2 regions of the Thermosynechococcus vestitus BP-1 genome follow, and region 1 is predicted to be linked to the other one. Evidence: predicted binding sites of a transcription regulator. Region 1 holds the regulator's gene; the other holds the start of a gene.
What was found. Region 1 encodes HrcA, which represses chaperone genes, less so after heat shock. Its sites were predicted from a motif close to TTAGCACTCNNANNNTNNGAGTGCTAA; they were not measured.
Positions count from the first base shown of each region.

Region 2: a site for HrcA is predicted at 3,951-3,977, ahead of groES (co-chaperone GroES). Genes of this name have one in related genera too.

Region 1 is NC_004113.1:781,920-789,559, forward strand. It holds gene TLL_RS03845 (hypothetical protein) at 1-282, shown strand, start outside; gene TLL_RS03850 (IMS domain-containing protein) at 419-2,512, shown strand; gene TLL_RS03855 (carbohydrate ABC transporter permease) at 2,505-3,383, opposite strand; gene carA (glutamine-hydrolyzing carbamoyl-phosphate synthase small subunit) at 3,380-4,528, opposite strand; gene hrcA (heat-inducible transcriptional repressor HrcA) at 5,225-6,283, opposite strand; gene TLL_RS03870 (recombinase family protein) at 6,400-7,640, opposite strand, start outside.
Region 2 is NC_004113.1:164,941-172,580, reverse strand. It holds gene TLL_RS00950 (bifunctional folylpolyglutamate synthase/dihydrofolate synthase) at 1-666, opposite strand, end outside; gene TLL_RS00945 (MORN repeat-containing protein) at 676-1,311, opposite strand; gene TLL_RS00940 (ammonium transporter) at 1,570-3,093, shown strand; gene TLL_RS00935 (carbohydrate ABC transporter permease) at 3,014-3,889, shown strand; gene groES (co-chaperone GroES) at 4,077-4,388, shown strand; gene groL (chaperonin GroEL) at 4,457-6,094, shown strand; gene uvrA (excinuclease ABC subunit UvrA) at 6,291-7,640, shown strand, end outside.

The DNA of each region.
Region 1 (7,640 bases):
ACACCCGGGGGTACCACCCTCAAGGCCAACTGCTACCTGATTACTGGTAAAGCAGAGAATAAATCCGGCAAAACGGTAGTAGATGCCGATGTCTTTGGCCGCATCTACGATGCCAATGGTAATCCAGTGTTGCAAAACCGCACTCGGGTCGGTGCAATTGATGTCATTCCACCCGGCATTAGCGAGTTTGAAATTCGCATTAGTGTACCCTACAACCAACCAGAGCCTTTGCACTTAGAACAATTTAAGGCCTCTGGCTTTACAGCAAAAGTACGCGGTTAAGCCACCCCGTCTCTCCTCAGAGTTGCACTGAGGGACAGAAATTGTGATACCCTAAAACGCTTGATACTCCCTTTTGGGGGGAACACTATTCCCTGTTATTTCTAAACGTTGAGTCACTGCTGGCAAAGGCTCTCTGTTGCTATTGGCTGCACGTGAGTGTGCTGTCATCGTTGATAGACGGGTTCATCCTATAAAGGTTTGGGTTCAGGTGCGCATTCCCCTCGATTATTACCAAGTGTTGGGTGTGCCTATTCAGGCAACGCCGGAGCAAATTGAGCAGGCCTTTCGGGACCGGCTGTTGCAGCTCCCTACCCATCAGCACTCCCCCACCACAGTTGCCACCCGTCGCGAACTCATTGAGCAGGCCTATGCAGTTTTGCGAGAACCGGAGCAGCGCGATGCCTACGATCGCCACTGCCGTACCGTTGATCCCGATGATTTGATTGCCCAGTTGGATCCCGATGCCACCACTCCCCACATTGAAATTAGTGATGAGCAATTGTCGGGGGCACTCCTACTGCTGTATGAACTAGGAAATTATGCCCAAGTTGTCAACCTGGGAGACGCCTTTCTTAAAAAGGATGTTTTTGAGCGCAATCGCCCCTACACTTCCCCTGCCGCCGTTGCCGACATTACCCTCACTGTGGCTTTGGCCTATCTGGAATTGGGACGGGAGGAATGGCAGCGGCAGTCCTATGAATCAGCCGCCTCTCAGCTAGAAGCCGGTCTCCAGGTACTTCAGCGGGTAAATTTGTTTCCCGAGCTCCAGGAGCAGTTTCAGACGGAACTGAATCGGCTGCGTCCCTACCGCATTCTGGAATTACTGGCACTGCCTTTGTCCGATAGTGCGAATCGGCAGCGGGGTATTTTATTGCTGCGGCAAATGCTGAGTGAGCGCGGGGGCATTGAGGGGCGCGGTGACGATCGCTCAGGACTAACAGTTGAGGATTTTCTGAAATTTATTTTGCAACTGCGCAGCCATCTTACCGTGGCAGAACAACAGGAACTCTTTGAACGGGAATCGCGGCGTCCCTCAGCGGTGGCCACCTACCTTGCGGTACATGCCTTGGTAGCACGGGGAGTGCATGAACTGCAGCCGAGCTATATTTGTCGGGCCAAGGATTTATTGCAGCAGCTGCTCCCCCATCAAGACGTCTATCTTGAACTTGCCAGTTGCTTGCTGCTTTTGGGACAGCCCACCGAGGCCTTGGCAGCTCTTGACCACAGCCAAGATCAACCGACTCTGGACTTTATCCGCCGTCATGCCGGTGAGGCTGGCGATCGACTGCCGGGGCTTTATTACTACACCACACAATGGCTCACGGAGGAAATTTATCCTGCATTTCGGGACTTGGGGGAAACACCCGTGGCCTTGGAGGCTTACTTTGCTGATGCCAATGTCCAAACCTATCTAGAGGCTCTCAGTGAGGACTCCATTGCCCCTGAACCCCCTGCGACCACTGCCTCTGCGCTCCCTGAAGTGATCAGACCAACGGTGGCCGTGCCCCCTCCCCTCTCCTTCACAGCGGAAACGTTACCGTTGCAGGATCAGAGTCGGCTGGGTCAGGGCCTTTCGGCATCGGCTTTTACCCCTTCTGCAACTGCAACGGGGACATCGATGCCCCAACCATCGCCTCGCAAACGGCGCAGCCCTCGAAACCGTTGCGCCCAAAAACGTCAGACTTGGTTTTGGATGGGTGCAGGAGTGGTTCTTGTGGGTTTAGGGGCGTTGGCAAAAGTCTATTGGCCCGCCAAAACCGCTGAAGCCCCCCCGCCGCCGGTGACACCGGCACCAACTCCTGTGGCAACGCCGACCCCAACGCCACAACCGACGACCTTAGCCATCACTTTAACACCAGAGATGGCGCGCGATCGCCTCCACACTTGGCAGCAAATTAAAGCCCAAGCCCTTGGGCGACCATTTGAGGTGGACAAACTAACAACGATTTTGGCGGAGCCAGAACTCAGCCGCTGGCGATCGCGGGCACAGGGCTTAAAGTCCGAGGGCAGCTATTGGGTTTATACCCTAAAGAACTTAGAAGTGAAGGAAGTCCGCCTCCAAAGGAGCGATCGTGTGGAGGTGTTGGCAGAAGTCAACGAGGATGCCCGTTTCTATGAACAGGGAACCCTGCGCACTGATATTTCCTATAGCGATCCCTACCGGGTCATTTATACCTTTATCCGTCGCGGCAATCAATGGTTGATTCAAGGCATGCAGGTGGTTAGTTAAGGGGCATTTCCACCTGGCGACCAAGCTTGAGATTTAAGAGGGACAAAGACAGGATAAACAGGAATAAAATCAGCCCCATCGTACAGGCGTAGTTCACCTCTAAGCGCTGAAAGGCATTCTCGTAGATGTAATAAACAATGGTTTTGGAGCTATTGAGGGGACCCCCCTGGGTCATGACATAGACTTCTTCAAAGACCTTGGTGGCAGAAATTGCTGAGATAATACTCACCAACAGAATATAGGGGCGCATCAGTGGCAGCGTAATATCCCAATGCTGTTGCCAGCCGTCACTGCCATCGATCGCCGCCGCTTCGTACAGTTCACCGCTAATCCCCTGAAGTCCCGCTAGATAGATCACCATGTAGTAGCCCAAGCCTTTCCAGACGGTAACAGCCATGACACTAAAGAGAGCGAGGCGCGGACTCGTCAGCCAAGGAATGGGGGTATCCCGCAGATGCAGACCCTGTACCAGTTGATTTAAGAGGCCATTGGGGGCATAGAGCCAGCGCCAGGCAATCCCCGCCACCACCATTGAGATAATTACGGGGCTGTAGTAGGCCGCACGAAACCAGTGGATGCCCCGCAGGGGTTGATTGACGAGAATTGCCAGCAGTAGGGGAGCGATCGCCAGAATTGGCACCACCACCACTAGATAGAGAAAAGTATTGCCCAAGGTTTTCCAGAAGACGCCATCGCGCCACAACTGCGCAAAATTGGCCCCTCCTACCCACACGGGGGGGCTCAGGAGATCGGTTTCATAGCGGGTGAAACTGAGGAAAAAAGCCTGTAGGGCTGGCCAAAAGACCGTCAGTGTGAGCAACCCCAAGGCAGGGGCAAGAAAGAGATAGGGGGTGAGCGATCGCCCTTTCATTGGCGGCGGGGATGTTGTTGACGATAGGCACGCATTTGCGCTACAAACTCGCCAAAGAGATAATCGGCATCATGGGGGCCAGGGCTGGCCTCCGGGTGGTACTGCACCGAGAAAATTGGCAATGTTTGGTGCTTCAAACCCGCAACGGTTTTGTCATTGAGGTTAAAGTGAGTAATCTCTACGGGAGTTTGGGCAAGGGATTCTGCGGTGATAGCAAAGCCGTGGTTTTGGCTGGTAATTTCCACTTCCTGTGTCAGGCCAGCGGGCTGGTTCAACCCCCGGTGACCAAACTTCAGCTTGAAGGTTTCTGCTCCCAAGGAGAGTCCCAACAACTGATGCCCTAAACAAATGCCAAACATGGGCCGCTGCGCCCCTAGTAATTTGCGCGTGGTTTCAATGCCTTCCTGAACTGCCGCCGGGTCGCCCGGGCCATTGGAAAGGAAAATGCCATCGGGGTCATAGCTGAGAATCGTTTCCGCTGGCGTATCCGCCGGCACAACAATCACACGGCAGCCATAGCTGGCCAAGCGACGGAGAATGTTGCGCTTCACGCCAAAATCAATGGCCACAACCGTCAAGGGTGGCTCTTCGGTAGCGGTTTGCGGACGAAATTCCCAGGCGGCGGGCGTTGGCTCTGTCCATTCATAGGGGGTGCGGGTGGTCACCACTTTCGCTAGGTTTTGTCCCTGCATACTGGGGGCGGCAAGGACTTTTTGCAGCAGTTCAACGGGGTCAAGGATTTCTGTGGAAATGCCGCCATTCATGGCACCGACGGTGCGAATTTTGCGGGTGAGGGCGCGGGTGTCAATCCCATAAATCGCAGGAATTCGATGGGCTTTGAGGTAATCAGGTAACGATTGTTGCGATCGCCAGTTACTGGGAATATCACAGATATTGCGAGCAACAGCACCGCGCACTTGGGGGCGATCGGATTCATCGTCTTCGGGGGTGGTTCCCGTATTGCCCAACTCAGGGTAGGTGAATGTCACAATTTGACCATAATAACTAGGGTCGGTAAGCACCTCTTGATAACCCGTCATGCCGGTATTAAAGACCACCTCCCCAATGGCTGTCCCCGGTGCCCCAAAGGAAAAACCGCGAAAGACTGAACCATCGGCGAGAACCAGCAAGGCGGGTGTCGGCATTTCAATCGCTCCAAGTGTTTTGGCAATACTCCCACTAGTCTATTGTGTATGATAGAGCCACAAGTAGATTGCGTTGGTTACGTGGCAATCACTTCACAGTTTTAGTAGCATGCTCTCTCTCCTCACTCTAGGGAGTAGGGACCTCTGGTGCCTAGAGATTAAGCTTTGGAGCTTCCCCAATAGATAGCTATAGGGCAGTAAAAATTACAAGCAATGGACCTAAGGCCCTAAGGACCCGAAGCAAGGAGCCGATGAACGCACAACGAGAGACCCGGCAAAAAGTGGTAACTCTGAAAAATCTCCTTGTCATCAGATGCCGTTGGCACAAATTCCAGTGCTCATACCCCAAGCTTGCATCCACTGGTATTTTCAGGCAGACTGGCCCTCACTGAAGGCATCCTCTGCCCTGATATCGTGTGGACTTTGTTGCTTTTTGGCACAATAAGCGATTGACGATTCTAGGGGGCGACATGGGCCACTACGCCGCAAAGATTGATCAGCGGTAGCATGCACAGAAGCCAACTACATCCAAGCGACTTAAGGAGGATAGAAAGCTGCGAGGGCTGGGAAGTATTGCGAGTCAGTACCTGGAAATGGCGTACGACAACCCGGACAGCTCTGCCATACTATCAAACTTGCCAAAATATTTTCTTCTTGAAAAAGAAAAGCTTATTGTGACCGCAGCCGTAGGTTTTGTTACCTGCGGCAACTCACCTGCTCTGTCAAATAGTCTGCCGCTGTGGCCACTAGGGGAATAATCCGTGCATAGGGCATCCGCGTCGGCCCTAGAATGCCAATACTGCCTACGGGAGAGTCCCCATAGCAGTAGCAGGAATAGACCAAGGTACAGCATTGCATCGGTGCTAGGGTATTTTCACTGCCAATGCGGATTTGCACTTGGGAGGGGGCTTGGCTATCGGTAGTGATCAAGGGAGCTAGTTGATCCTGTTGGTCTTCGAGAAGATGCAGCAGCATTTGTACCTGCTCCACTTGGGAAAATTCTGGCTGCTGGAGGAGATCCGCAAGGCCACTGATGACAAAGGCGGTGCCCTGGTGGCTGTAGCGATCCCTCAACTGCCGCAGTAGGGCCTGAAGCTGCTGGCTGTAGGTTTGAAACTCCAAATCCAGTTTTTGCCAGTCAATGGCACTGAGTTCCACCAGCGATCGCCCCTGCAACTGATGATTGAGAAAGTTGGTCAGTACCTGTAGGGTACGCTCCCGTAGCTCAGGGTCTTCTTCCCCCTGCTCCAATTGAATGAGCGCTGATTGGGTTTCGTAGGTATCGAGAACCAGAATGACCATCACCTGCTGCGAATCCAAAGCGACCAGTTGAATCACCCGAATTTGTCGCTCCAAAGCATTAGGCAGCGTAATGAGCGTAATGTAGCCACTGAGATCCGAAAGTAACTGCGCTGCTTGCCGCAAGATCACCTCAAGACGTTGTTGTCTCCAAATAAATCGCTCACTCAAGAGACTCTCAGCTTTGCGAGCTATATCGGGAATAGGCTGGATCAGTTCATCCACATAAACGCGATAGCCAGAATCGGAGGGCACTCGCCCTGCGGAGGTGTGGGGCTGGTAAAGCAGGCCGCTTTTCTCGAGGAGCAGCATCGTATTGCGCACGGTGGCTGGGCTGACGTTGAGGTTGTATTCGGTGGCGATCGCCTTTGAGGCGACGGGTTCCGCCGTAGCAATGTAATGGTTAATCGTAGCGCCCAGAATTTGCTTTTGGCGATCGCTGAGTTCAATCGTCATAAGTCCTTATACCTGCGATTTCTTATGGCTGTTTTTTATTTATCTATACCTATAACCTAATCTATAAGCCACCCTGCCCATTTCAGCTCTTCAGCCCAACGGGGCACTGGAAATGGTTAAGGGGCACTGCCAATAGCAGATTCCCAAATAAATTGTAAATGGACAGACCAAGGCTGTGGGGGGCGGCTGGTGACCTGTATGGCCTGTAAAAACTCCCGTAGATAAAAGCGTTGCTCTGCGGCTGAGAGTTGGTACCAAAATTGAGGCTGACTGAGGGTAACCGCGAGTTGCAAGAGGTTGCTAGGGGGCAGTTGTGCCTGCTGTGCCTCAATTCGTGCCCGCTCCCCAGCCAGTTTATAGCGGCGCAGTTGAGCTGTTTCCGCATCCAAGAGACCTTGGCCTTCTAGTGCAGTCAGTTGTTGCAGTTGCTTGTCAATAGCTGCAATTTCGGCGGTGAGGGTTGACGACGGTAGGCAAAGTTGAGCGATCGCCGGCGGCAGGCGTTCGCCAATTTGATCAATGACAGCAGCTAGGGCAGCGTTGTAGGGAATGCTGCGACACTTTGGGGAAAGGGGACAGTGGAGGGGACGCAAATAGGCATATTGGCTGGGTTGGCGATAGGGCTGCACCTGAGTCCGACCAAAGCGTTGCTGACATTGGCGACAAATCACCAATCCCGCCAGAGGATGGGGAGCACTGGCACTACGACGGGGCAGAGAGCGTTGGCGCCGCAACAGCCGATCCACCTGAGCCGCTTCATCGGGCGTAATCAGGGGGGCATGGGTTTGGGGAATTACCGTTTTTCCTTGGTAGTAAAGATGGCCGCGATAGACGGGGTGGGTCAGCCAGCGCCGACCTGTGGCTACGCTAATCCGCTTGTGGTGAGTGTGGGCAATAAAGCGCACCGCTGCACTGAGGGAGCCATAGAGGAGAAAATGCTCAACAAAATCCTTGACGACAACGGCTGCCGCTCGATCAATCACATAGTGCTCTTTGCCTCGGCGATAGCCATAGGGGGCACGACCCGGCGGCGGACGGTGCTTGAGACGATGACGAGCGTGGTTGTGGCAGAGGGTTTGCCGGTGGAGTTGCTGCTTCACCTGATCCCAGAGGGACAAGAGTTGATCACCAGCGGGGGGGCGATCGCTAACGTAGCCTTCAGCGAGGGCAATCACAGTCATCCCTGCTGTCTCTAGTTGCCGCAGGCGATCGCTCACTTCCATCACCGTTTGGCCAAGGGCACTTAATTGCTGCAAGAGCCAATACCCAGGCACTAGCCGCTGCAACCAGTACCGCAACTGTGGGCGGGAGGCCTCCACATCCAGTACCCAGTGGTCAATCTCCTGTCCCCACACTT
Region 2 (7,640 bases), 620 kb from region 1:
TTCTGGCCAGACGGCCGGGCAGGCCAAAGCGGCTAAACGCTCGGCAATCACTGTCTTTGCCTCTGGAGGAACCGGACCAATAACAGCAGGTACACCCTGCTTGAGAATTCCAGCCTTTTCGCCCGCAATTGCCCCCAGGCTATTGCCCAACCGCTGCCAATGATCCCAACCAATGGAGGTAATCACACTCACCAAAGGGGGCTGACACACATTCGTCGCATCCAAGCGTCCCCCCAAGCCCACCTCCATCACCGCCACATCTACCCCCTGCTGGGCAAAATACAGCCATGCCGCCGCCGTGATCACTTCAAACTGACTGGGGGGATAAGCCACCTGTGGCAGGACTGCTTCAATTTGTTGAATGAGGGTCAAAAAGACCTCAGGGGCAATGGGTTCACCATCCACACAAATGCGCTCACACCAGCTCAACAGATGGGGCGAGGTATAGCGACCCGTGCGATAGCCCGCTGCCCGCAAAACACTATCCAAATAGGCACACACGGAGCCTTTGCCATTTGTCCCCGCAACGTGGATCAAGGGCACCTGGAACTGCGGAGACCCCAAGGCACTCAGAAGTGCCTGGATAGGTTCAAGGCCCAGGCGCACCCCAAAGCGGGCGTAGGGCCTCAGTGCTGCCGTCAGTGGATCAGCCACAGCTAGCCCCATTGAAAGGGATTAGCGGGGCTCGCGACGACCATTGTGCCATGTGGCAATAATGCGGGAGCCATCTGGCAGAGTAAGCACCCCCTCTCCTTCAAATAAGCCATTGCGAAACTGCCCCGTATAGCTCGTGCCATTCCCAAAGGAGAGTGTTCCAGTTCCATGATACTTGCCCGCTAGAAACTGTCCCTCGTAGCGAGTACCGTCGGGAAAGGTGAGTACCCCCTCCCCATGGTACTGACCATTGAGAAACGTTCCCTCGTAGCGCTGGCCATTGGCCAGTTGCAAAATACCCTTGCCACTAAAAATACCATCGGCAAAGCCACCTTCATAGCGCCCGCCATCGGCATAGGTGAGCACCCCCTGACCGTGGTAGCGGCCATTGCGAAATTCCCCTTCGTAGCGGTTGCCATTGGCCATTGTGAGGATGCCTTGGCCATCAAAGCGACCGTTTAGCAATTCCCCTTTGTAGGTGCTGCCATCGGGGAGGGTGAGGGTGACGTCCCCCGTGACCCGCTTCCCTTCATAGACGGCAATTTGAGCAGTTGCAGGAGCCAACTGTAGGGTTACACACCCTAAACCCATCAGGCAAGAACTGAGCACCCAGCGGTGGACAACAGCGGAATTTGGGTAGTGCGGATGAGTTATCACTGGACACTCCACAGGGGTGGACAATTGCAACTTATCTAACTGGCACCACTTGGTCCCTATGCAGAATTGAGGCAGAGAGCCAAGTTTTTGTATCGTGGAATACATATACCCCAGGGTGAATTCAGAGATGATCAGTGCATCTATGTCAAACTTTGATTTGTGTCAAACTTTGCAACTCAACCCTAGGATTTTTCTAGGGATTTTAGCGGGGGTTGATAAGTTCCAAGGGTTTTCTTTGTAGATTGGACATCTGCACCTATGAAACTGCGTTCTATCTTGCGCCGGGGGTTCCGTCTTCAGCATCCTCTGACTCAGATTCTCTATCTGCCCACTCGCCGCACGCTACTGACGTTTGCAGTGATGATTGGTGTGCTCAGTGCAACAGCCGCATTGGGGCAGGATACTGCCGCCTCAGCAGCGGTTCCGGAAAAGGTGCAGGTGGCGCTCAACACGCTCTGGGTGATTTTGGCCGGCGTCTTGGTATTTTTCATGAATGCTGGCTTTGGTATGTTGGAAACCGGCTTTTGCCGTGCTAAGAATGCGGTGAACCTGCTCTCAAAGAACTTGATTGTCTTTGCCCTTGCGAGTATTTCCTATTGGGCAATTGGTTTTGCCCTAATGTTTGGGGATGGCAATGGGGTGTTGGGCAGCAGTGGGTTCTTTTTGCTGGGTGCTGATAATAGTCCGGCCACTGGCGAAGCTTATCGGGGGGTCTATAGTTCCCTCAGTTGGGCAGCGGTGCCCCTCTCGGCTAAGTTTTTCTTTCAACTTGTGTTTGCGGGAACGGCAGCCACAATTGTTTCTGGGGCAGTGGCGGAGCGGATTAAGTTCTATGCCTTTTTTATCTTCAGCTTGCTGCTGGTGGGGATTTCCTATCCAATTACGGGCCACTGGATCTGGGGCGGCGGTTGGCTGCAACAGCTAGGCATGTGGGATTTTGCTGGTTCTACGGTGGTGCACTCTGTAGGCGGATGGGCAGCATTGATGGGGGCAGCTCTCCTAGGGCCGCGTTTGGGGCGCTTTCTGCCGGATGGGTCGGTGGCGGCCATCCCCGGCCATAATTTTGCGATCGCCACCTTGGGGTGTTTGATCCTGTGGCTTGGTTGGTTTGGTTTTAATCCAGGGTCAACGATGGCGGCAGATCCGGGGGCGATCGCCCACATTGCTGTCACCACGAATATGGCGGCGGCCTTTGGGGGGGTCACTGCAACGGTGGTTTCCACACTCTACTTTGGCAAGCCTGACCTTTCGATGATCATTAACGGAATTCTGGCGGGATTAGTGGCCATCACCGCCTCCTGTGCTTTTGTTACCATTGAGAGTGCGGCGTTAATCGGCGCTATTGCGGGGACCATCATTGTCTTTTCAGTAGTGACAATTGATCGTCTGAAAATTGACGATCCAGTGGGAGCCATTTCCGTACACTTGGTCAATGGCGTCTGGGGTACCTTAGCCGTAGGTCTCTTTGCCGATGGACCGGGGCGCTTTTACGAAGCTGGGGCAGGGCCCCTCAAGGGATTGCTCTGGAGTGGTGACTTTACCCAGTTCGGGTACCAATTGGTGGGGGTGCTGGCGGTGGGCGGGTTTACCGTTGCCTTTAGTACAGCGGTGTGGCTACTCCTGAATGCGACCATTGGCATCCGCGTTTCTCCAGAAGAGGAAATCGAGGGGTTGGACATTGGCGAGCATGGCATGGAGGCCTATGCGGGCTTTCTTTTGCGCGAAGAAGTCAAAGGGTTTGTGGATTTGCTCAAACGGATGTCTGGCAGTGGTCGCTCCTAGGGTAGGCTTAACGCTCCTATTGATATTGGGAGCATTGTTGGTTCTCAGTCCCTTGCTAGTGGTGCTTTCTACCTCCGGCTGGCCACCCGGAACCCTACCCACTCAATTATGGCCGCCCCAAGGCTGGACCTGGCAGAGCTATCACGCAGCATGGCAGCAGGGACACTTTATCTTAGCCTTTGCCAACTCAACGTTTGTGGCCTTGGCGGTGACGGGGCTCCAGTTGGTAACTTCAGCCCTAGCAGGTTACGCCCTTGCGCGACTTTCCTTTCCGGGACAACAGACAATTCTGCTGCTGATGCTAGCAACCCTAGTGATCCCATTTCAGCTTTTGGTGATCCCAATTTTTCTCATCCTGAAGGCGGCTCATCTGATCAACACCTATGGCGCATTGATCTTGCCAACGGCGGCCAATGGCTTTGGTGTCTTTTTGATGCGGCAGTTTTTTCTCACATTGCCCGTTGCCCTTGAGGAGGCAGCCCTCTTGGATGGGGCAAATCGCTGGCAGGTCCTCTGGCATATTCTCTTGCCCCTGAGCCGACCCGCCTTGGTAACGCTCTTTATCTTTACCTTCATTGGCGAGTGGAATGATCTGTTTAAGCCCTTGGTCTTTACCACCAAGCCAGAACTGATCACCGTGCAGCTTTCCTTGGCCAATTTTCAGGAGCAGTTCACCAATGATTGGCCGTTGATGATGGCCGCGGCGGTGATTGCCACTGTACCGGTGATGATTTTGTTTATTTTGGGTCAGCGGCAACTGATTCGCGGTATTGCCACTACGGGGCTAAAGAACTAAAGTACCGTTCGGAAAACCGTACTGCAACAGGAGTTGCGATCGCCAACCGTCTCTCGCTACATTAGCACTCGAAGGGTGAGAGTGCTAAGCCATTACCAAGGATGCTCTCACTCCCCCGAGACTGCGCGATGAGCCGTGCAGTGAGTGCTATCCATCCATACTCTTACAATTGGGAGAACAGTACGCTATGGCAGCCGTATCTCTAAGCGTTTCAACTGTGAAGCCTTTGGGCGATCGCATTTTTGTCAAAGTCGCCGAAAGCGAAGAACGGACCGCAGGGGGAATTCTCCTGCCCGACAATGCCCGTGAAAAACCCCAAGTGGGTGAAGTGACCGCCGTAGGTCCCGGCAAACTCACTGAAGACGGCAAGCGTCAGCCTATGGATGTGAAAGTGGGTGACAAAGTGCTGTACTCCAAATATGCCGGTACCGAAGTGAAACTGGCGGGCGAAGACTACGTTCTCCTCTCGGAAAAAGACATCTTGGCCATTGTGGGCTAGGTCGCTGACTTCCTTTGATCTTGGTGCGATTTTTCATGACTGTTGAAGGATTGAGGTAGGAAACACATATGGCGAAACGCATTATCTACAACGAAAATGCTCGTCGTGCCCTTGAAAAAGGGATGGACATCTTGGCCGAATCTGTGGCTGTGACCCTTGGTCCGAAAGGTCGGAACGTGGTTCTGGAGAAAAAATTTGGGGCGCCGCAAATTGTCAATGATGGCGTCACCATTGCTAAAGAAATTGAACTCGAAGATCACATTGAAAACACCGGCGTGGCTCTAATTCGCCAAGCTGCCTCCAAGACCAATGATGCTGCCGGTGACGGTACCACGACGGCGACGGTTCTTGCCCATGCCATGGTGAAAGAGGGGCTGCGCAACGTTGCTGCTGGTGCTAACCCCATTGCCCTGAAACGTGGCATTGACAAAGCCACCCAATTCCTTGTTGAAAAAATTGCTGAACATGCCCGTCCAGTGGAGGACTCCAAAGCCATTGCCCAAGTGGCGGCGATCTCTGCCGGGAACGATGAAGAAGTGGGTCGGATGATTGCCGACGCTATGGACAAAGTGGGCAAAGAGGGCGTGATCTCCCTCGAAGAGGGCAAATCCATGACCACGGAACTGGAGGTCACCGAGGGGATGCGCTTTGACAAGGGCTACATTTCCCCCTACTTTGCCACTGACACCGAGCGCATGGAAGCTGTGCTCGATGAGCCCTTCGTGCTGGTCACCGACAAGAAAATTACCTTGGTGCAAGATCTGGTGCCGATCCTCGAACAGGTGGCTCGCGCCGGTAAGCCCTTGGTCATCATTGCCGAAGACATTGAGAAAGAGGCCTTGGCGACCCTGGTGGTCAACCGTCTGCGCGGTGTCTTGAATGTAGCTGCTGTGAAAGCTCCCGGCTTTGGCGATCGCCGTAAAGCGATGCTCGAAGATATTGCCGTCCTCACAGCGGGTCAAGTGATCACCGAAGATGCGGGTCTGAAGCTGGAAAATGCCAAGCTGGATATGCTCGGTAAAGCTCGCCGCATCACGATCACCAAAGATCACACCACGATTGTGGCCGAAGGCAATGAAAAAGCCGTCAAGGCTCGCTGCGAGCAAATCCGTCGCCAAATCGAAGAAACTGACTCCAGCTACGACAAAGAAAAACTGCAGGAGCGGTTGGCCAAACTGGCGGGTGGTGTGGCAGTGATTAAAGTCGGTGCTGCCACCGAAACTGAAATGAAGGATCGCAAACTCCGTCTGGAAGATGCGATTAACGCCACCAAAGCCGCTGTTGAAGAGGGGATTGTTCCCGGCGGCGGTACCACCTTGGTTCACTTGGCTCCTGAGTTGAGCAACTGGGCCGCTGAGCACCTAACGGGTGAAGAACTGATTGGTGCCAACATTGTTGAGCGTGCCCTCAGCGCTCCCCTGCGTCGCATTGCCGAAAACGCGGGTCAAAATGGTGCCATCATTGTCGAGCGGGTCAAAGAAAAACCCTTCGATGTGGGTTATGATGCCGCCAAAGATGAATATGTCAACATGTTCGATGCCGGTATCGTTGACCCTGCCAAAGTTACCCGCTCGGCTCTGCAAAATGCGGCCTCTATTGCCGGTATGGTCCTGACCACCGAGTGCATCATCGTTGACAAGCCCGAACCCAAGGAAAATAATCCTGCGGGCAGCGGTGCGGGTATGGGCGGTGACTTCGACTACTAAGCCGATGTCTACCCCGGGCAGAGGGTTAATCCCTGAACCTGCCTAGGCAAGGCTCATCGAGTATCGCCTAAGTCACATGGGAAGCGGGGCAACCAGACCCCGCTTTTTTCATGGCTGAGTGGCCGCGACAGGGTCTGGCAGCGTTGCTATAATAGCCCTCAATGTAATGTTTTTTAACATTAGTTCTTTTTGCAGTATGGGCGATCCAGTGCCTGGGGGTGAAATTCGCATTCGGGGTGCACGGCAGCATAATCTGAAAAACATTGACCTCGATCTGCCCCGCGATCGCCTGATTGTAATGACCGGCGTCTCCGGTTCCGGGAAATCCTCCCTTGCCTTTGACACGATTTTTGCTGAAGGACAACGCCGCTATGTGGAGTCCCTGAGTGCCTATGCGCGGCAATTCCTCGGCCAGTTGGATAAGCCTGATGTGGATGCCATTGAGGGGCTGAGTCCAGCGATTTCTATTGATCAAAAGTCCACCTCCCACAACCCTCGCTCGACGGTGGGTACGGTCACGGAAATTTATGACTACCTGCGGCTGCTCTATGGCCGTGCCGGTGAACCCCATTGCCCCCATTGCGATCGCTCGATCCGCCCCCAAACCATTGATGAAATGGTGGATCAGGTTATGCAGTTGCCGCTCCAGAGCCGCTTTCAAGTCTTGGCCCCCATTGTCAAGGGCAAAAAGGGGACCCACAAGAAGCTGCTGTCGAGTCTGGCCAGTGAAGGTTTTGTGCGGGTTCGCATTGATGGCGAGGTGCGCGACCTCAGTGAGGCCATTGAACTAGATAAAAACCATGCCCACAGGATTGAAATTGTTGTCGATCGCCTTGTGCTCAAGCCGGGGATTGAGGAACGCTTAGGGGATTCGTTGCGAACGGCATTGCACCATGGCAACGGTACGGCAATGGTCAGTGTGGTGTCCCGGGAGACGGGAGCTGAGGGTCAAACGCTCCTGTTTTCAGAAAATTTTGCCTGCCCTGAGCATGGGGCGGTGATGGATGAGCTCTCTCCTCGACTTTTTTCCTTTAACTCCCCCTATGGTGCCTGCCCAGAGTGCCATGGCTTGGGCTATTTGCGCAAATTTAGCCCGGAGTTAATTGTCCCTAATCCCGAACTGCCGGTCTATCTGGCGATCGCCCCCTGGGCCGAGAAGGAACATGACTACTACCTTGCTCTCCTCTGGGGTGTTGCTGAGGCCTTTGGTTTTGACATCCATACACCGTGGTATCGCCTCACGGAGTTGCAACGGGAGATTCTCCTCTACGGCACCGACACGCCGATTCTCATCCCTTCTGATTCGCGCTATCGCAAACGGGACTACTACCGTCAATTTCAAGGGGTGATTCCCATCCTAGAGCGGCAGTACCGCGAGACGACCTCCGATGCCTACCGGCAAAAACTGGAAGAGTACCAAGTCAATCAAACCTGCCCCGCCTGTCAGGGGCAACGCCTGAAGCCAGCTGCTTTGGCCGTGCGCTTGGGGCAATATCGCCTTACGGACCTCACCCGTGTTTCCATTCGCGAGTGCTTGGCACGGCTT